Regions from separate parts of the Allobosea sp. 2KB_26 genome, predicted to be linked through region 4. Evidence: riboswitches for the same ligand, from Rfam matches in the RefSeq annotation. Region 4 holds a riboswitch; each other region holds the start of a gene.

Region 1 (5,118 bases), on a different contig from region 4:
CGGCTCCTCCGAGATCGACCAGAGCCTCGTCACCGGTGAAACCCTGCCGCATGCCGTCATGGCCGGCGCGCAGGTCTATGCCGGTACCGTGAACCTCTCCGGGGCCCTGACCGTCAAGGTCGAGGCCGCAGCCAGTGGCACCCTGCTCGACGAGATCGATGCCCTGATGGCGCGCGCGGTCGAAAGCCGCTCGCGCTATGTCAAGCTTTCGGATCGGGCGGCTAGGCTCTACGCCCCTCTCGTCCACGCCACGGCGCTCGCGACCCTGCTGGGCTGGATGGCCTTCGGTCTGCCCTGGCCCGAAGCACTGATCATCGCCATCACCGTCCTGATCATCACCTGCCCCTGCGCGCTGGGGCTGGCGATTCCGGCTGTGCAGGTCGTTGCCGCCTCTGCCCTGTTCAGGCGCAAGGTCATGCTGAAGCAGGGCGACGCGCTGGAGCGCCTGGCCGAAGCCGATGTCGCTGTCTTCGACAAGACCGGCACCCTCACGCTGCCGGATCCCGATCTGGTCAATGGCGCCGAGATCGATGCCGCAACCTTGCAGGCGGCGGGCAGGCTGGCGGCCGCGAGCCGCCACCCCCTCGCCCGCGCCATCGCCCGTGCCGCCGGCCATCCTGCTCCTGCGAGCGATGTCAGCGAGAATCACGGCGCAGGCCTGAGCGCGATCGTGGATGGGATCGAGACCCGTCTCGGCAGCGTCACCTATTGCGAGGCCGGGGCCGAAGCCGCCATCGTCGCCGCGCGCCATCCCGCAGCCTCCCTGATCGCCTGGCGCCATGGCAATGAATGCGCCGTCTTCGCGGTCGATCAGAAGATCCGGCCGGAGGCGCGCGACTGTATCGCCGCGCTGCGCGGCCTCGGCCTCGAGATCCGCATTCTCTCCGGCGACCGAAGCGAAGCTGTCGCGCCGGTCGCCTCGGCCCTCGGCATCACGAAGGCGGAAGCCGGCCTGCGTCCCGACGAGAAGCTCAAGGCGCTCGACCGACTCAGCGCCAAGGGGCGCAAGGCGCTGATGATCGGCGACGGGCTCAACGACGCTCCGGCGCTTGCCAAGGCCCATGTCTCGATCTCGCCGATCAGCGCGACCGACCTGGCGCAGGCTTCGGCCGACATCGTCTTCATCGGCGACAGCCTGATGCCGGTCGCAGACAGCCTGCGCATCGCCCGCAGGGCGCGCAACCTCATGCTGGAAAACCTCTGGTTTGCGGTGCTGTACAATGCCGTCGCGGTGCCGATTGCCGTCGCGGGCTTCGCGACGCCGCTCGTCGCAGCCGTCGCGATGTCGGGCTCGTCACTGGTGGTCACGCTCAACGCGCTGCGCGCGGGACGCGGCCTGCCGCGGCAGAATACGGGAGTGGCGGCATGAATATCCTGGTGATCCTGTTCCCCCTGGCGCTCGGTCTCGGACTGCTGGGGTTGGCGGCCTTCTTCTGGTGCATGCGCACCGGCCAGTTCAGCGATCTCGAGGGACCGAGCTGGCGCATTTTGAGGGATGACGACCTGCGTTCGCCTGGGGACACCCGCACCAACGATCATTGACGCAGCGGCCATTCCGGCCTTACCTCGCCAGCGACGGTTCCCTTAGGGGATCAAAAGGGAACGCGGTGCGGATGGTTCGCCATTCAATGCCGTGGCTGCCCCCGCAACTGTAAGCGGCGAGCCTTTCGCCACACGCCACTGGGGCCCTCGGACCTGGGAAGGCGGCGACAAGGCACCGACCCGCGAGCCAGGAGACCTGCCGTCAGCCGTGGTCACACGCGAACACGTTCGGACGGGGTGTTTCGATCGCTTGTTGAACTGCACGCTGGCTAAGGGCAGCGGACGGGGCCTCGCGTTCGCGGTGACGTGCCACAGACGTCAACGCCCGAGGTCCCATCGTGATCCGTCCTCCCAAGGTTGCCCGGCGCAGCCGGCTGCTCATCACCCTGCCGCTCCTTGTCTCCGCCGGCTCCCTCCCCGCCAGAGAGGCCTCGGCCCAGTCAGCCACCGGCTCGATTGCCCTCGACGAAATCGTCGTCAGCGCGACGACGCGACCCACGCCAGCGCGCGAGATCGCCAATTCCGTGACCGTCATCACTGCCGGTGACATCGAGCGCGAGCAGCGCCGGACCCTGCCGCAGGCGCTCGCCGCCGTTCCCGGCCTCAATATCGTGCAGACCGGCGGGCCGGGCGGGCTGACCTCGGTCTTCATCCGCGGCACTAACTCCAACCACGTCAAGGTATTAATCGACGGCATCGAGGCCAACGACCCGTCGACCCCGAACCGCTCCTTCGATTTCGGCTCGCTGCTGACCGACGACATCGAGCGCATCGAAGTGCTGCGCGGACCGCAAAGCGGCCTCTACGGCGCCAACGCGCTGGGCGGCGTCATCTCGATCACCACCAAGCGTGGCGAGGGTCCGCCGAAGCTGACAGCCCGCGCCGAGGCCGGCTCATACGGCACCTTCAACCAGTCGGTCGGCCTCAGCGGCGGCGATGACCGCTTCAACTACGCCCTCAGCATCGCCCATTTCAAATCGGATTCGACCCCGGTGACGCCTCCCGGGCTCGTGCCGCCGGGGCGCCGCATCAACCCGAATTCCTACGACAATTGGACCTATTCGGCCCGGTTCGGCGTCGCGCTGTCCGATACGCTGTCTCTGAACTGGGTCGGCCGCTACACTGACGGCTACCTGCTCTTCACCGGCGATTCCGGCTTTCCGAGCACGCCCAGCAGCTTCCGCAGCAGCCAGGACTACAAGCAGGCCTTCACCCGCGGAGAGGTCGTCTGGGATCCGCTTGGTGGGCGCTTCGTCAATCGCTTCGGCCTGTCCTACAGCAATCAGGACCGCACCGGCCGCACGCCGAATGCGATTGGTATCCTCGGCCTGCCGACGGAGAATCTCGGCGAACGCACCAAGGTCGACTGGCGCGGCGACCTGGAGCTGATGAAGGGCCAGACCCTCGTGATGGGCCTGCAATACGAGCGCGAGCGGCTGGAAACCCGCGCGCTCACGGCATCCAACGGCAATACGGGCGCCTTTGCCGAACTGCAGTCGAATTTCGGCGACCGGCTCTTCATGGTCTCGAACATCCGCTACGACGATGACGAGACCTTTGGCGGCCACACGACCTATCGCTTCGCGCCAGCCTATATCGTGCCGGGGACCGAAACCAAGCTGAAGGCGAGCTACGGCACGGGGTTCAAGGCCCCGACCCTGAGCGAGCGCTTCAGCGATTCTCGACCGGCCTTCAACTTCTTCGGCAATCCCAACCTGAAGCCGGAGGAAAGCCGCGGCTGGGATCTCGGCTTCGAGCAGCCCTTGCTCGCTGACAAGGTCCGGTTCGGCGCCACCTATTTCCACAACGACATCGAGAACCTGATCGTCACCAACGTGGCGCGGAACTCCTATGCCAATATCGGCAAGGCCACGACCAAGGGCGTCGAGGCCTTTGCCGCGCTCGAAATCTCGCCGCAGTTCAAGGTGCGGGCCGACTACACCTTCACCATCGCCAAGGACGACATCGCCCGACAGGAACTGCTGCGCCGTCCCCGTCACAAGGCCAGCGTGACAGCGAGCTGGATCCCGGTTGACAAGCTCACCCTTTCGGCGACGCTGATCTATGTGGGTGAGCGCGTCGACGGAAACCGTGACTTCTCGATCTCGCGCATGCGGGCGCCGGGCGCGGCCATCGTCAACCTCGCCGCCGAGTACAAGGCGACGGACAGGCTCAGTGTATTCGGCCGCATCGATAACCTGCTGGACAGGCGCTACGAGAACCCGGTCGGCTTCCTGGTACCGGGTCTGGGCGCCTATGGCGGCCTGAAGGTAACGCTGTGAAGGGCTGGGCCGCCCGCGCGATGGCCGGCGGCGCCCTCGCGCTCGGCCTCTTGCTCGGTTTTGGCGGCCTGCCGGCCGCTGAAACCCCGGCAAAGCCATCCCGTATCGTCTCGCTCAACATGTGCACGGACGAATTGGTGCTGCGGCTCGCCGAGCGCGAGCGCATCGCTTCAGTCACCTGGCTCTCCCAGGACCCGCGCAACGCCAACATGGCCGAGATGGCCCAGACCATCCCGGCCAATCACGGCCTGGTGGAGGAGGTGCTGAGCTACAAGCCCGACCTGATCATCGCCGGCGCCTACACGACGCGCAGCACGGTCGCGCTGCTGAAGAAGGCCGGCGTGCCCGTCCGTGAATTCGGGGTGCCGCGCAATCTCGCTGAAATGCGTGCCCAGATCACCGAGATGGCGGTCTTGCTCGGCGAGGCCGAACGCGGCGCGGCCCTGATCGCGGCGATCGACCGGCGCCTCGAAGCGCTCGCCGCCAACCCAATCGCGGGCCATACCAGGGCGCTGGTCCTGAGGCCGAACGGTTTCACCGTCGGGCGCGGCTCCCTGGTGGACGAGATCCTGACCCGCGCGGGCCTGACCAATCTCGCTGCCGAGCTCGGCATCGACAATTACGGCCAGATCGCGCTGGAGACGGTCGCTCTCGGACGGGCCGACATGCTGATCCTGAACACCACGCCGGGCGGGCCACCCTCGCTCGCCCATGAGATCCTTCATCATCCGCTCCTGACGAAGCTCGGCGAGCGGGTCAGGCTCGTCGCCCTCCCCTCGAAACTCTGGACCTGCGCCGGACCGGCCGTGCTCGATGCGATCGAGCTGCTTGCCGCCTCCCGCAAGCAAGGATCGCGCTCATGACACTGGCGGTTCAGGACAGGGCAGGAGCGACGACGCCGAAGCTGGCGCGCCTCGTTGTCATCCTGGCCGTGTTGATGCTGACCATGATGCTCGTTTCCATGGCGGTGGGCTATGCACCACTCGACATCGAGGCGGCCCTCTCCGACGCCCTCGCCGGGCGGAAGACCCTGCCGGCCCTTGTCCTTGTCGAACTCCGCCTGCCGCGCGCGCTGCTCGGCGCCCTTGTCGGCTTCAGCCTCGGGCTTGCGGGCGCCGCGATGCAGGGCCTGCTGCGCAATCCCCTCGCCGAACCCGGAATCCTCGGAATTTCGAGCGCCGCCGCCTTCGGCGCGGTCGTGGTCTTCTATAGCGGCTTGTCGGCGACGATGGCGCTCGCCCTCCCCTTGGGCGGCATGGCTGGCGCGGCACTGGCAACGCTTCTGCTCTATGCC
Region 2 (5,118 bases), on a different contig from region 4:
CCGTGCCATCGTCCGCATCAGGTCGTGCTGGGCAATGGTCTCTCCGGTCTCCGGCGAAAGCCAGGTCGCGCGCCGATGAGCCAGGGACGCGGATCCGGCGCTGAGTGACGGCTCAGCCATGGGCGTTGCCGAGCGGAACGCCCTTGAAGGCTGCGGCCGGGCCGCGCAGCACGAGGCCGAACGGCTGTCCGTCGACATCGCGCGCGGTAAGCGCGACCCCTGAATCGGCCTCCTGCCGGTGCCAACTCGCAACTGCGCCTGCGCGCAGATGAAGGTGGAAATCGCCCTGCATGATGTTGACGAAACCCATGGCCGGCTTCGGCTCCGGCAGCGCTCCTTCCCAGTGCTGGGCCAGACCCGGCTTCGTGAAATCGATCGAGACCGGTACGGCATTGCGCAGGATCGCGGCGAAGGTCGCGGCGCCCAGATCATCCTGCGGCACATCAGGCGATCCGCCACCGGCAGCACTTTCGCGCTCGACCGGCTCCAGCGCTTCGCCCGGGCCGAACGGGGCAAGGGCCTTGTCAAAGAGCTCCAACCCGTCGAGCCCGATCAGGCTGAACAGCACCTCGCCGGCAGCGTCCTGGCACTCGAGCCTGGGCAGCACCCGGTCGCGCATCTTGCTGGTGCGGTCCGCGACCAGACGGGTCACGACCGAAAGATCGAGCGTGCTGTCGTGGAACTCGCCAGTGAGGCGCGCCTTGTTCGCCTCGATGGTGACGGCACCGACCGCGCCCATGCGCTCATGGGTCGCGCCGCCGGAGCGTGCACTCAGCATGACGCGGCCCATCGCGGGCAGGCCTGCCAAGATTTCGGCGGGAGGCTGTTTCAGCAGTTCGCGAGGATGTGTGGTGTTTGTCATCGGGGGCTCCAAGGGAAAGAGGCGACGCTCCGGGGTCTCGGTCAGAGCGTCGCGTGACTGGCCGCGCCTGTCACAGCTGCGGTCCGTCAATGGGTGGCGCTGCTTCGTTGCGCCTCAGAACTCGACCGAAGCGGCCAGCTTGAATGTGCGGCCGGGCGCGGTCTGCAGCTCGAGCGGCGTGGTCGCGGCGACAGCGGCCGAAGCCGGAACCTTGTCGAAATTGTAGACGTTCGAGAAATAACGACGATCGAAGATGTTTTGCACGCCGCCGCGGACTGTGATGTACGAGGTCGGCTTCCAGTTCAGGAAGGCATCGAATACCGAGTAGCCCGCCGGCTTGAAGATCGTCGGTGCGCTGGCGCGGGTGACACCCGCTCCGAAGGTTCCGATGATTTCGGCTTCCAGACCATATTCCGGCATCAGGTACTTCAGGCCGGCCACGGCGGTCAGAGGGGTGATCGAGTTATAGGGCGTCGTCAAAGCGCCAGCATCGGCTTTCTGCGTACCGTACTGGTAGCTCACCGCGACATTGGCGAGCCAGCGCTCGTGGAATTTCCACTCGGCCGATGCCTCGATACCGGAGATCTTTACGCTCGACAGGTTGCGATAGGTCAGATCGGTCGTGCCGGGAATCGTCGCGAAGTTCTGAATGAAATCCTTGTAGTCGGCATGGAAGACGCCGACCGAGAACCAGCCATTGTCGAAGCGGCCGCGAATGCCGCCTTCGTAGGAGTTGACGCTCTCGGGCTTGAGATCCGGGTTCGGGATCAGATTCTGAGTGCCCATGGGCAGCGAAGTATAGAGCTGCTGCGCCGTCGGCATCTTGAAGCCTTGGGCGTAGCGGGCATAGAGCGAATAGGTCTCGTCGAGCTTGAAGATCGTGCCGACCTGCGGGATCAGCTTGTGCGACTCGATCTCGCGCGGCGCCTTGCCCGGCACGATGACGTAGCCCGGTCCAATGCTCGGATCGATGTTGTAATTGGCATGGCGGACGCCCGGCGTGATCGTCCAGCGACCGTTCAGCAACTCGATTTCGTCTTGCAGATAGAAATCATAGCGCGTGGTCGTCGCGTTGGCGAAGTTGAAGCCGCCTGCGATCGTCGTGGTGGTGACGCCCGTCGACATGTTCCGGACGTCGTCGCGACGCTCATAATCGGTCTTGGTGATGTCGCCCTGGAAACCGTAGGTCAGCCTGTGGAAGCTCGAGCCGAGTGCGAAGCTCGACTTGGCCTGGATATCGAGCTGGGAGAATTGCTCGGAGTAGTCGAGGAAGCCGCGGGTGAAACGCTGCTGGTTGTTGGTCTGCGTCTGGTAGCGATTATTGGTGACCTCACGCTTCTGCGGCGAGAACGATGCCTGCCAGCGGATCGAGTCGAGGAAGCTCGCGCCGACATCCCATTGATGCTCGAAGGCGATGCGCTGGCGCGACTTCACTTCGTCTCGGATATAGGGTCCGTTGCGGAGGCCAGACGCGAGGACATTGTAGTCCCATAGCTGGTTTACCTTTGAGCTGTTATCGAAATACTCGCCGGTCAGCTTGAACGTATGGTCTGTCGTCGGCGAGAAGACGATCTTGCCGAAGGCGTTCCAAACCGTGCTGTCGAGCGGGTTCAGCGTGTCGCAGCCGAGATAGCGCAGGCTCGGCACGGGGCAGCCCCAGCGGCCGCCATCGGCCCGGGCACGGCTGAGTTTGGCCTCCTCCGCCGTCTTCTGGCTCAGGCCGACAATGGCTTCGAGGGCAGGGGTGAGCCTGAAGGCTGCGATGCCGGTCTTGGTGAAGGAGCGGTCGAAACTATCATACCCGGCATCGAGACGTACGGCATACGGCTTGTCCTTGCCTTTCAGCAGGTCCTGGGGATCGAGCGTACGGTAGGCGACGATGCCGCCCAGAGCATCGGCGCCCCAGAGCACGGAGCCCGGGCCACGCACGATCTCGACACTCTTCAGGAAGGGCATCTCGACGAAGTTGCGATTGCCATCGGTGATGCGTTCGATCACCCGCGATCCATCGACCTGCATCTGGACGCGGTTTCCGCCGACCCCGCGGATCGTGAAGCCATCGAGGTTGCTGAACGGGTCGGTGCCGCTGGTCAGGCGGTTGACGCTGACGCCGGGCTGATAGCGCACGAGGTCCTGCATGTCGCGCGTCATGCGCTCGTCGAGTTCCTGCCGTGAGATAACGTTCACGACGCCGGGAACATCGAGAGCCTGCTTCTCACCACGTGTCGCCGTGACCGTAATCTGGTCGAGCGTGAACGCCGGTGACGCACTGCCGCCATCCGCGATCGCTTGAGAGTAACAAATCGTGCTTTGAAGGATTGTAAAAAGGAATGCGGCTGAAAAATATAGTTTTGATTTGTTCTTCATTGGAAGACCCCAGTCCATTTGCGGGTGGATGTAGTCCGCCGGTACTAGGATTCGCAATTGTAAATTTAACACAGTGCTTTCTGATGCGCTTTTGTCGCGCGAACTACATTTGCAATCTGTAATAGATATAGATTCTAATTATTCTACTTTAGCAGCCGCGCGGGAACTTCTTGCCCCGCATCGTCTGCGCGCAACCATGGAACATCCCGCAGTCGTAGCAGGGCCAGTCGACACAGATAGCGACATGGAGACATAAAGATGTCTTTATATTTCCATTGACTGCGGCGAGCATTTGGACCTAGGTTGGGCTGTCGTGGTTCTCCGGGTCTGTTTGCCCGGAGCTAAGAGGGAAGCCGGTGCGTCGAGGTCGCTATTGACCTGGGCAAGGCCGGCGCTGCCCCCGCAACTGTAAGCGGTGAGCCGCTGTCCAAGATGTGTCACTGAGGCCGGCAAGGTCTCGGGAAGGCCGGACAGCAGCGATGACCCGTGAGCCAGGAGACCTGCCTCGACGAACTGAACGTCCTCGGGCGGGGTGTCCCGGTGGAGCGCTTTGCGATTGCGCAGGCTCTTCGCCGGCGGAATCCCGGACGCGTCCGCTTTGGCCTTTGCTCCCAACTTTTGGGGTAAGCCTATGTCATCTTCACTTCCTGTCGCGACCCTTGGGACGCCGCGCATTGGTCCGCGTCGCGAACTCAAGCTCGCTCTCGAAAGCTATTGGTCGGGCAAGTCGACCGAAAAGGACCTGCTCGACACCGCCGCCGCCCTGCGCGCCGCCAACTGGGCCCGCCAGAAGGCACGCGGCGTCACCGTCATCCCGTCGAACGACTTCTCGTTCTACGATCAGGTGCTGGACACCAGCGTGATGGTCGGCGCGATTCCCGAGATCTATGGCTGGAAGGGTGGTCCGGTCGGGCTGCCAACCTATTTCGCCATGGCGCGAGGCGCGCAAGGCGAGACCGAGCCGCACACCTCCTGCGGCCATGCCCACCACGACCACGAGCATTCCCACGGCGCCCCTGCGCAGGAAATGACCAAGTGGTTCGACACCAACTACCACTACATGGTGCCGGAATTCGCGACTGGACAGCGCTTCGCACTGTCCTCGCTCAAGGCGGTCGACGAGTATCGTGAAGCCAAGTCACTCGGCTACGACACCCGCCCCGTTCTGCTTGGGCCGGTCACCTTTTTGAAGCTCGGCAAGAGCAAGGACGCCAGCCTCGATCCGCTCTCGCTGCTCGGCGAGTTGCTGCCGGTCTATATCGATGTGCTGCGCCGCCTTTCCGCCAACGGCGCTGAATGGGTCCAGATCGACGAGCCTTGTCTGGTGCTCGATCTCGACGAGGCCGCCCGCGACGCCCTGCGCCGGACCTATGCCACCATCGCCCATGCCTTGCCGCAGCTGAAGGTCATGCTGACGACCTATTTCGGTGGTCTCGGCGACAATCTCGACACGGCGGTCGCGCTGCCGGTCGCCGGCCTCCATCTCGACCTCGTGCGCGCACCCTCACAGCTCGAGGGGGTGCTCGCCAAGGCGCCGCATGGGCTCGTTCTGTCGCTCGGCATGATCGATGGCCGCAACATCTGGCGTGCCAACCTGCCGGCGCTGCTCGACCGGCTCGAGCCGGTTGTGGCCAAGCGCGGTACCGACCATGTCCAGATCGCGCCGTCCTGCTCGCTGCTGCACACACCGATCGATCTCGATCTCGAAACCGATCTCGATGTCGACCTGAAGAGCTGGCTCGCCTTCTCCGTGCAGAAGATGGGCGAGCTCTCGGTGCTGGGCAAAGCCCTTGCCGGTGGCCGTGACAGCGTCAGGGAGCCGCTGGACGCCTCAGCGGCCGCAGCGGCGGCCCGAAGGGCCTCGCCGAAGGTCCACGATTCCGCTGTCG
Region 3 (5,118 bases), on a different contig from region 4:
CACGGTGCCGGACGATCTCGACGGCATCTTCAAGGCGGTGAAGGACAACGCCCTGCTGGCCAAATATTCCGGCGGGCTCGGCAATGATTGGACGCCCGTGCGCGGCCTCGGTGCCCATATCAAGGGCACCAATGGCGAGAGCCAGGGCATCGTGCCCTTCCTCAAGGTCGCCAACGACACCGCGATCGCCGTCAATCAGGGCGGCAAGCGCAAGGGCGCGGTCTGCGCCTATCTCGAAACCTGGCATGTCGACGTCGAGGAGTTCCTCGACCTGCGCAAGAACACCGGCGACGACCGCCGCCGTACCCATGACATGAACACCGCGAACTGGATCCCCGACCTGTTCATGCAGCGCGTTGCGGCCGGGGGGCAGTGGACCCTGTTCTCGCCTGACGAGACGCCCGACCTCCACGATCTCTACGGCAAGCCGTTCAAGGCGGCCTATGAGGCCTATGAGGCCAAGGCCGAACGCGGCGAGATCAAGGTATTCAAGCGCCTGAACGCCCTCGATCTCTGGCGCAAGATGCTGACCATGCTGTTCGAAACCGGCCATCCCTGGATCACCTTCAAGGATGCCTGCAACCTGCGCTCGCCGCAGCAGCATGCCGGCGTGGTGCATTCCTCGAACCTGTGCACCGAGATCACGCTGAACACCTCGGCCGACGAGGTCGCCGTCTGCAATCTGGGCTCGATCAACCTGGCTGCCCATGTAACGGCGGACGGGCTCGACCGGGCCCGGCTCGGCAAGACGGTCGCGACCGCGATGCGAATGCTCGACAATGTCATCGACATCAATTTCTACACGATCCCCGAGGCGCGCCGCTCGAACCTGCGCCATCGTCCGGTCGGCCTCGGCATCATGGGCTTCCAGGATGCGCTGCAGACCCTGCGCCTGCCCGCCGCGTCCGAGGGCGCCGTCGCCTTCGCCGATAGCTCGATGGAGGCGATCAGCTGGTTTGCGATCTCGGCCTCGGTCGCTCTTGCCGCCGAGCGCGGTCGCTACCCGAGCTTCGAGGGCTCGCTCTGGTCGAAGGGCATCCTGCCGATCGACTCGCTCGACATTCTCTCCGACGCCCGCGACGGCGATGTCGAGCTCGATCGCTCGACGACGCTGGACTGGGACAGCCTGCGCGAGCGGGTGAAGACCACCGGCATGCGCAACTCGAACTGCATGGCGATTGCCCCGACTGCAACGATCTCCAACATCGTCGGTGTCTCGCAGTCGATCGAGCCGTCCTATAGCCAGCTCTACGTCAAGGCGAACATGTCCGGCGACTTCACGGTCGTGAATGCCGACCTCGTCCGCGATCTCAAGGCGCGCGATCTCTGGGACGAGGTCATGGTTTCGGACCTGAAATATTACGACGGAAAGGTCAGTCAGATCGATCGCGTCCCCGACGATCTCAAGGCGCTATACGCCACCTCATTCGAGATCGAGACGAGCTGGCTGATCCGCGCCGCCGCACGCCGTCAGAAATGGATCGACCAGGGCCAGTCGCTCAATCTCTACATGGCGCAGCCTTCCGGCAGGAAGCTCGACGAGGCCTATCGCCTCGCCTGGCGGCTCGGTCTGAAGACGACCTATTACCTGCGCGCGCTCTCGGCGACCCATGTCGAAAAGTCGACGTTGAAGGGCACCGACGGCAAGCTCAACGCGGTGTCGGCAATGGTCCCCGCCACGGCCAAGCCGATCCTTGTCGACATCCCGCTCGACAATGGCATGGCCGTGCCGAACGCCTGCTCGATCGACGATCCGACCTGCGAAGCCTGCCAGTGAGGCAGCGGCAGCGTCCATGCTCGCCTTCGCGGCGCGCATGGACGCCCGGCCCTGCCCGATAGCGAACGATACGGACGGCCGGGGCAAACCCGGCCGCGACATTCAGACCCGATTGGATATTCATCATGCTCGACTGGTCAGACAGCAAGCCTGCCGCCGCCCTCGATCCCAATCCGGCCGCCCCCGGCGGAGCCCAAGCCGACGCCACCGGCCTCGGCGAGATCGATCGCTCCGGCGGGCGCGTCAGCGTCGACGAGAAGCGAATGATCAACTGCCGCGCCGACGTGAACCAGTTGTTGCCGCTCAAGTACAAATGGGCCTGGGAGAAGTACCTCGCCGGCTGCAACAACCATTGGATGCCGACAGAGGTCTCGATGCAGGCCGATATCGCCCTGTGGAAATCGAAGGACGGGCTGACCGAGGACGAGCGTCGCGCGATCAAGCGCAATCTCGGCTTCTTCGCGGCGTCCGAAAGCCTCGTCGCCAACAACATTGTGCTCGCGATCTACCGCCATCTCACCAATCCGGAATGCCGGCAATACCTGCTGCGCCAGGCTTTCGAGGAGGCGGTGCACACCCACACCTTCCAGTACATCGTCGAAAGCCTCGGCCTCGACGAGGGTGAGCTCTTCAACATGTATCGCGAGGTGCCCTCGATCACCGACAAGGCGGCCTGGGCGCTGAAGCATACCCAGCATCTCGACGACCCCGATTTCGAGACCGGCACGCCCGAGGCCGATCAGGCCTTCCTGCGCGACCTCGTCGCCTTCTACGTGATCTTCGAAGGCATGTGGTTCTACACCGGCTTTGCCCAGATCCTGTCGCTCGGCCGGCGCAACAAGATGGTCGGCATCGCCGAGCAGTACCAGTACATCCTGCGCGACGAGAGCATTCACCTGAATTTCGGCATCGACGTGATCAACCAGATCAAGATCGAGAACCCGCATCTCTGGACCAGGGCCTTCCAGGACGAGTTGCGCGGCATGATTCGCAACGCTGCCGAACTTGAGGCCGCCTATGGCCGGGACACCATGCCGCGCGGTTTCCTCGGCCTCAATGCCGCGCTCTGCGAGCAGTACATGCATTTCATCGCCAACCGCCGTTGTGCGCAACTCGGCCTCAGCCCCGTCTTCGCGGAAACGGAAAACCCGTTTCCCTGGATGAGCGAGGCGATGGACCTGAAGAAGGAGAAGAACTTCTTCGAGACCCGCGTCATCGAATACCAGAACGGCGGCGCCCTGAGCTGGGAGTGAGCCGAGAAGGATGGGGCCGCCTCACTGCAGGGCTCCATCAGCAAGCGGTGTGGTCGGTGCCTGCGGCTTGACGCCGCGTTGGGCCCCTCTATGGTCGGCCGCGATCAAGGTTCTTCGGGCTCAGGCCCGAAGCTAAGAGGGAATTCGGTGAGGCGCCCTGCGCCGAATCCGAGGCTGCCCCCGCAACTGTAAGCGGCGAGCTCTTCTCCCATCGTCCACTGGCGCTCTCAACGCCGGGAAGGCCGGGCGAAGCCAGCGCTGACCCGCGAGCCAGGAGACCTGCCCTGATCGCAGAAGCGTCTTTCGGGCGGGGTGTCCGGGGGGATTTGCGTCGGCGGCAGGTCGTAGACCGGCACCCCCGAACCGATCCGCTCAAGCTCCCGGCTCGTCATCTCGGGGAGCGATGAATTCCATGTCCATGATGCTGAACCACGCCATCGCAGTCGTGGCAGAGCGCTTGACGCAGACGTATCGAGCGGCCTATCAAAATTGTAATACTGTTACATTTCAAGATCGACCGTGCGAGGCCCACGAGCTTCGCGACGCATGCGGCCGCTCGACGCTATCGGAGATTTCAATGCGCAGCGCTGCACGCCTTTCTTGCCTTTCGTTCGTCGCAGCCATCGGCATGTCGATGTCGGGAGCGGCCTTGGCCGCACCGACGCAGTATCCGCTGACGCTGGAGAATTGCCGGGAGACGATAACGTTCAACCAGGCGCCAAAGCGCGTCGTGGCTGTCGGACAGACGCAGACCGAGATCCTCTACGCGCTCGGGCTCGGCGACAAGGTCGTGGGCACAGCCGTGTGGTTCAGCCCTGTCGCGAAGCCCTATGAGGCGGTCAACGCCAAGGTGAAGCGGCTTGCCGACAACGATCCGAGTTTCGAGGCTGTCGTCGCCCAGGAGCCGGACCTCGTGACTGCGATGTTCGAATGGCATATCGGCCCCAACGGTATCGTCGGCAAGCGCGACCAGTTTGCGAAGCTGAAAGTGCCGACCTACGTTTCCCCCACCGATTGCGTCGGCAAGGACAATTCCGGGCCGGGCGACGGCGTCCGCACGCAGATGTTCACGATGGAACTCGTCTATCGCAATATTCGCGAGTTCGGGCAGATCTTCGATGTCTCCGATCGCGCCGAGGCGCTGGTCGCTGAATTGAAGGCGCGCGAGGACAAGGCGGTCGCTTCTGTTGCCGGGATCAAGCCGCAGGATGTTCCTGTCGTCGTCTGGTTCTCCAGCAAGGACATCAAGGGGGACGCCTTCCTGGCCGGCAAGAATGGCGTGCCTGCCTATATCCTGTCGAAGCTCGGCGCCCGGAACGTCATCACCACCAACGAGGAATGGCCGCTGGTCGGTTGGGAGACCGTCGCTTCCACCAACCCTGCCGTCATCGTCGTGGTCAAGATGGATCGCCGGCGTTTCCCGGCAGACGACATCAATCTCAAGCTCGACTTCCTCAAGACCGACGCGGTTGCGAGCAAGCTCGACGCCAGCCGGCAGCAGCGGATCGTGATCATGGATGTCGGCGCGACCAGGGCCGGGCTTGATACGATCGACGGCATCGAGGCGCTGGCCAACGGCATCAAGAGCTTCGGCCTCACCAAGTGAGCCATGGAGTGGTTCGGCCCAACTGGTCGGCGAGGGGCGCAGTAGCGCTCCTCGCCTTCGTCCTGCTGATACTCGCGATCGCACTCGCCGTGACGATCGGAGAGATGTCGATCCCGCTTGCCACGGTCTTCAAAGCCCTGGGCAACGGGTTGTTCGATCTCGACTACCCCGTGAGCGCGATCCAGCAGGGCGTCATCTTTGACTACCGCTTGAGCCGGGCTGTGGTGGCGGCCCTCTGCGGAGGAGCGCTCGCGCTTTCGGGCGCGATCCTGCAGGCGCTCCTGCGTAATCCTCTCGCAGAACCCTATATCCTTGGTATCTCGGCCGGAGCCTCGACGGGTGCGGTCGCGGTGATGATCCTGGGCTTCGGCGGCGCTGCACTCAGCATATCCGGTGGAGCCTTCCTCGGCGCCATTGCTGCACTTGTCATCGTGGCCTTGCTCGCCGCCGGGTCCGGCGGCGCGACCGACCGCGTGATTCTC
Region 4 (5,118 bases):
CCTCCCGATCACCCGTCCATCGGGATTGTTCGGGTTGACCACCACGACCACGCCAGCGTCGCCGACATCGTCGAGCCTTTCGATCTCGTGGACGGCCCGGCCGGCCTTGCGCCAGGCGAGCGCATGCTCCGCATAGGTCGGGCCCAGCACGGCCACCGCTCCCGCGCTTGCAAGCCGCGGCAACAGCTCGATCAGGATCTGGGTGCCAGGCGCCGCGACGATGCCGGCCGCTGCGGATACGCGATAAGCCTGACGCGCGGCAGCAAGCAGTGCCGCCTCGTCCCGCGCTCCCGGCAGACGCTGCCAGAGGCTTAACGGCAGCTCAGGAACCGGATAGGGGATTGGATTGATCCCGGTCGAAAGATCGATCCATGGCTCGGGCGCCTCCGGGAACAGCGCCTTCGCCTGTGCCAGATCGCCGCCATGCCAGACCTTGCCCGCCGCCTCAGTCATTCCCGCCCCGCATGAGCCTGTCCGATTCCCTGCCGCTCCTCGCCGCCGCGCTGATCATCGAAGCGGGATTCGGCTACCCCCAGGGCTTGTATGCGCTGATCGGCCATCCCGTCACCTGGATCGGTGCGCTGATTTCCCGCCTCGATCGGACGCTCAATCGCGAGAGCGACTCGTTCACCATGCGCAAGGCGGCCGGCGGCCTCGCCCTCGCGCTATTGCTTGCCGTCGTCTTCATCGTCTCATGGGGGCTGACCCTGCTCTGTCGCGGCCTCGGCCCGCTTGGCTGGCTGCCGCTCGCACTGCTCGCCTCCAGCCTGATCGCACAGCGCAGCCTGCACGACCATGTCGCACGCGTCGCCGAAGGGCTGGAGCGGGATGGCCTCGCCGGCGGTCGCGCGGCCGTTTCGATGATTGTCGGCCGCAACCCCGAAACTCTCGACGAGGCCGGGGTTTCCCGCGCCGCGATTGAAAGCCTTGCCGAGAATTTCTCGGACGGGATCGTCGCCCCTGCGCTCTGGCTCGCCGTCGGCGGCCTACCCGGCGGCGCGCTCTACAAGGCAATCAACACCGCCGATTCGATGATCGGCCACAAGACACCGCGCCACCTCGCCTTCGGCTGGGCGGCGGCGCGTCTCGACGACCTCGTCAACCTTCCGGCCTCTCGCCTCACCGCGCTGCTGCTGACCGCAGCCGCCGCACTCGACCGAACGTCAGACCCCAGCAATGCGTGGCGAGCTGTCCGACGCGACGCCCGCCATCATCGTTCGCCCAATGCCGGCTGGCCGGAAGCCGCGATGGCGGGTGCGCTCGGTCTCCGGCTGGCGGGCCCGCGCGTTTATGGCGATGTCAGGGTCGACGACGGCTGGATGGGGGATGGCCGGGCGGAAGCGGGCGCGGCGGATATCCGGCGGGCGCTCGCTCTTTATCGGAGGGCGTGTCTGCTCCTGTGGGGGCTCGCGATTACAGGCGCCTTCGCCGCGCTCGCCTTGTAGATCATCGGACCGGGCATCGCATCCGGACCGATGATCTCACCTTCTGTGTTTGCATCGGCTGTCCCGAAAGCCGCGATCCACTTTTCGGGCCGATGCTTGAGCCTCAGAACTCGATCCCGGCCTGTGCTTTCACGCCCGCTGCGAAGTGATGCTTCACCAGCGTCATCTCGGTGACGAGGTCGGCAACAGAGATCAACTCGGGCTTCGCATTGCGGCCGGTGACAACGATATGCAGATCAGGGCGCCGGTTCGCCAATGTCTCGACCACCTCCGCCAGCGGCAAATAGTCGTAGCGCAACGCGATGTTGAGCTCGTCGAGAACGAGCAGGCGTATCTCCGGATCGTCCATCAGCGCCTTCGCCTTGGCGAAAGCGCGCTCGGCGGCGGCGATATCGCGGGCCTTGTCCTGCGTCTCCCAGGTGAAGCCCTCGCCCATCGTGTGCCAGACGATGCGATCGCCAAAGGCGTCGAGCGCCTTGCGCTCACCGGTCGCCCAGGCGCCCTTGATGAACTGCACCACCCCGACGCGCCAGTCATGGCCGAGAGCCCGCAGGATCAGACCGAAAGCGGCGGTCGACTTGCCCTTGCCAGGCCCCGTATTGACGATCAGGAGCCCCTTTTCGATCGTCTTGGCGGCGACCTCGGCATCCTGCACCGCCTTCCGCTTTTCCATCTTGGCCTTGTGGCGGGCGGCCTCGTCAGCATCGATTGTCATCACAACTCCCTGCTCATTTCACCTGCATCGGCAGACCCGCGACCATGAAGATCACCCGGTCGGCCCGCGCCGCAAGCATCTGGTGCAACCGGCCCGCCTCGTCGCGGAACCGCCGGGCGAGCGCATTATCCGGCACGATGCCGAGCCCGACCTCGTTGGAGACCAGGACCACCGGGCCTCGTGCCGCGAGGCAGGCCTCGACCAGTTCGCGGCTCGCAGCCGCCACATCCTGCTCCGCCAGTATCACATTGGTCAGCCAGAGCGTCAGGCAGTCCACTAGGATGGGCTGCCCCGCGGGAACCGCGCGGATCGCCTGCGCCAGGGCCAGCGGCGCATCGATGGTCGTCCAGTCCTGCGACCGGCGGGCGCGGTGCTCGGCAATCCGGGCGCGCATCTCCTCGTCGTAGGCCTGCGCCGTGGCGAGATAGGTCCAGGGCGCCGACACCATCTCGATCAGGGCCTCGGCATGGCGGCTCTTGCCGGAGCGGGCGCCGCCCAGAACGAGGGTGAGAGGGGAAAGGATCGCTGCCACTGCCAAAATCTCAGCCCAGGGAAGATCAGCCTAAGGAATGGACATGCCGAGGGAAGCGAAGCAAGCCGGGATGGGCCAGAGGAGATCGCATCGCTTCACTGCGCTCGCAATCACGATCGCTGCATTGCACAGCACCGTGCAGATGGCTAATGATCATCCCTGACGGTGCCTCTGCAAGGAGGTGAAAAGGGAACGCGGTGCGATACCGCGGCTGCCCCCGCAACTGTAAGCGGCGAGTTTCGCGCCATCGGCCACTGGGATTGTCCCGGGAAGGCGGCGAGAGATCCGGACCCGCGAGCCAGGAGACCTGCCGTCAGCGAGTGATGCAATCCAGCGGGCTGCCGGCGGGGTGGCCAAGGAGACCGAGATGACGACGAATACGGCTTCGATCACCACCCAGGCCAGCGCCTCCGAGCGCGTCAAGGCTGCCGCAGCTGCCCTGGCACTCGGTGCAGCCCTGATCTTCACCGTCGGCTTCGCCCATTCGACCAGCGTACACAACGCGGCCCACGACACGCGCCACACCCTCGCCTTTCCCTGCCACTGAGGGAATCGCAACATGGTCAATCGTGTTCTCACGGTCAGTCTTCTGGCCGGGCTTATGGCTGGGCTATTGGTTGCAGCACTCCAGCATGTCACCACCACGCCGCTGATCCTCAAGGCGGAAACCTTCGAGACGGCGCTGCGGGCGGCCGAACTGCAGCACGCCAGCTTCACCGGCGATGCCAGGATCGTCCTAGCCCATGGCGGCCCTGACGCGGCAGACCACGCCGAGTGGAAGCCGCAGGACGGCTTGCAGCGCACGGCCTTCACCACCATCGTCACCATTGCGACCGCGATCGGTTTTGCCGCCCTGCTGCTCGGCGGCATGATCGCCGCAGGCGATGCCATCACCGAGCGGACCGCACTGATCTGGGCGGCGTGCGGGTTCCTGGCCTTCGGCCTCGTGCCCGCAACCGGGCTCGCACCCGAGCTGCCCGGCAGTGCGTCAGCCGAATTGCTTCACCGCCAGACCTGGTGGATCGCCACGGCGCTCGTCACTGCTGGCGGGCTCTGGGTCTTCCTTCGGGCAGAGGCCCCCTGGTTGCGGGCGCTTGCCGTGCTGGCGGTGCTCGTGCCGCATCTGATCGGCGCGCCACATCCCGCCGCTCCGGAGAGCAAGGTCCCAGCCGAAATCGCGGCGCATTTCGCCGCGCTCTCGCTCGCCCTCCAGGCCGCCCTCTGGCTCGCCACCGGCTTTGCCGTCGGTGTGCTCTGGCCCTGGGCAACGCGCCGTGCCGCCGCCCCGGCCAGGGCCTGACGCTGAGCGCGATCCCCCCGGGATCGCGCCGGGAGCAAGGAAGCGGCCCATGCCCGAAGGCAATGTCACCATTTTCGTCTGCGTCGCCTGCCGGCGTACGCGGGCGGACCTGCCGGAGGGGTACGATCAGCCCGGACTGAGCTTTGCCGAAGCGCTGCGTGAACGCATCGCACGCGACGGCGGTACGCTTCCGGTCGAACCTGTCGACTGCCTCGCGGTCTGCAATCGCCCCTGCACCGTCGCCTTGGCGGCGGACGGGAAATGGACCTATCTGATCGGCGACCTCGACACCGACGCCCATATCGACGAAGTCGTCGGCGCAGCTGCGAGTTTTGCAGCCAGCACGAACGGTATCGTTCCCTGGAAAGAAAGACCCGCCTCGTTCCGCAAGGGCGTGGTCGCGCGCGTACCGCCTCTCCCGGTGCGCCAACAAGGATGAGACCATGAACGCTCCCCAAGCCCGCTCGCTGGGCAAGATCCCCTGCACGATCATCACCGGCTTCCTCGGTGCCGGAAAGACCACGCTGGTGCGTCACCTGCTGGAGAATGCCGGGGGCAAGCGCATCGCTGTGCTGGTCAACGAGTTCGGCGATCTCGGCTTCGACGGCTCCTTCATCGCCGGCTGCGGGATTTCCGGCTGCACCGCGGAGGACATCGTCGAGCTGCCGAATGGCTGCATCTGCTGCACCGTCGCCGACGACTTCGTGCCGGCGCTGGAAAAGCTGCTGGACCGGCCGAACCCGCCGGAGCACATCCTGATCGAGACGTCAGGGCTTGCGCTGCCGAAGCCGCTGGTCAATGCCTTCAACTGGCCGGCCATTCGTTCGCGTGTCACAGTGGACGGCGTTATCGCCGTGGTCGACGCGCCGGCGGTCGCGGATGGCCAGTTCGCGGATGATCCGGACGCTCTCGCCGCGCAGGCGGCGCAGGATGCGGCGGTCGGTCACGACAACCCGCTCGAAGAGGTGTTCGAGGACCAGATTCTCTGCGCCGACCTGATCCTGCTCAACAAGAGCGATCTCGTCGATACGGCCGGTCGCGAACGCGTCAAAGCCGAGATCGCCGCGCATCTGCCGAAGGCGATCAAGATCGTCGAGACGGCCCATGGCAAGGTCGAGCCCGCCCT

What was found. Region 4 has a riboswitch for cobalamin ahead of AB4099_RS24215 (CbtB domain-containing protein). Riboswitches for the same ligand answer to the same signal wherever they lie in the genome.
Region 1: it holds a riboswitch for cobalamin, as region 4 does, so the genes downstream of both, AB4099_RS20080 (TonB-dependent receptor plug domain-containing protein) here and AB4099_RS24215 (CbtB domain-containing protein) in region 4, are expected to answer to the same signal.
Region 2: it holds a riboswitch for cobalamin, as region 4 does, so the genes downstream of both, metE (5-methyltetrahydropteroyltriglutamate--homocysteine S-methyltransferase) here and AB4099_RS24215 (CbtB domain-containing protein) in region 4, are expected to answer to the same signal.
Region 3: it holds a riboswitch for cobalamin, as region 4 does, so the genes downstream of both, AB4099_RS18465 (ABC transporter substrate-binding protein) here and AB4099_RS24215 (CbtB domain-containing protein) in region 4, are expected to answer to the same signal.

The regions. Positions count from the first base shown of each region.
Region 1 covers NZ_JBFRHE010000007.1:212,890-218,007, reverse strand. The annotation lists gene AB4099_RS20090 (heavy metal translocating P-type ATPase) at 1-1,369, shown strand, start outside; gene ccoS (cbb3-type cytochrome oxidase assembly protein CcoS) at 1,366-1,542, shown strand; cobalamin riboswitch at 1,560-1,760, shown strand; gene AB4099_RS20080 (TonB-dependent receptor plug domain-containing protein) at 1,881-3,824, shown strand; gene AB4099_RS20075 (ABC transporter substrate-binding protein) at 3,821-4,687, shown strand; gene AB4099_RS20070 (FecCD family ABC transporter permease) at 4,684-5,118, shown strand, end outside.
Region 2 covers NZ_JBFRHE010000006.1:243,547-248,664, forward strand. The annotation lists gene AB4099_RS18510 (ChaN family lipoprotein) at 1-120, opposite strand, end outside; gene AB4099_RS18515 (hypothetical protein) at 113-862, opposite strand; gene AB4099_RS18520 (TonB-dependent hemoglobin/transferrin/lactoferrin family receptor) at 977-3,247, opposite strand; cobalamin riboswitch at 3,527-3,751, shown strand; gene metE (5-methyltetrahydropteroyltriglutamate--homocysteine S-methyltransferase) at 3,861-5,118, shown strand, end outside.
Region 3 covers NZ_JBFRHE010000006.1:226,411-231,528, reverse strand. The annotation lists gene AB4099_RS18475 (ribonucleoside-diphosphate reductase subunit alpha) at 1-1,777, shown strand, start outside; gene AB4099_RS18470 (ribonucleotide-diphosphate reductase subunit beta) at 1,903-3,030, shown strand; cobalamin riboswitch at 3,121-3,331, shown strand; gene AB4099_RS18465 (ABC transporter substrate-binding protein) at 3,608-4,636, shown strand; gene AB4099_RS18460 (FecCD family ABC transporter permease) at 4,645-5,118, shown strand, end outside.
Region 4 covers NZ_JBFRHE010000010.1:221,418-226,535, forward strand. The annotation lists gene cobD (threonine-phosphate decarboxylase CobD) at 1-453, opposite strand, end outside; gene cbiB (adenosylcobinamide-phosphate synthase CbiB) at 465-1,445, shown strand; gene cobO (cob(I)yrinic acid a,c-diamide adenosyltransferase) at 1,549-2,160, opposite strand; gene cobU (bifunctional adenosylcobinamide kinase/adenosylcobinamide-phosphate guanylyltransferase) at 2,174-2,698, opposite strand; cobalamin riboswitch at 2,839-3,021, shown strand; gene AB4099_RS24215 (CbtB domain-containing protein) at 3,060-3,239, shown strand; gene AB4099_RS24220 (CbtA family protein) at 3,252-3,992, shown strand; gene AB4099_RS24225 (DUF1636 family protein) at 4,042-4,431, shown strand; gene cobW (cobalamin biosynthesis protein CobW) at 4,436-5,118, shown strand, end outside.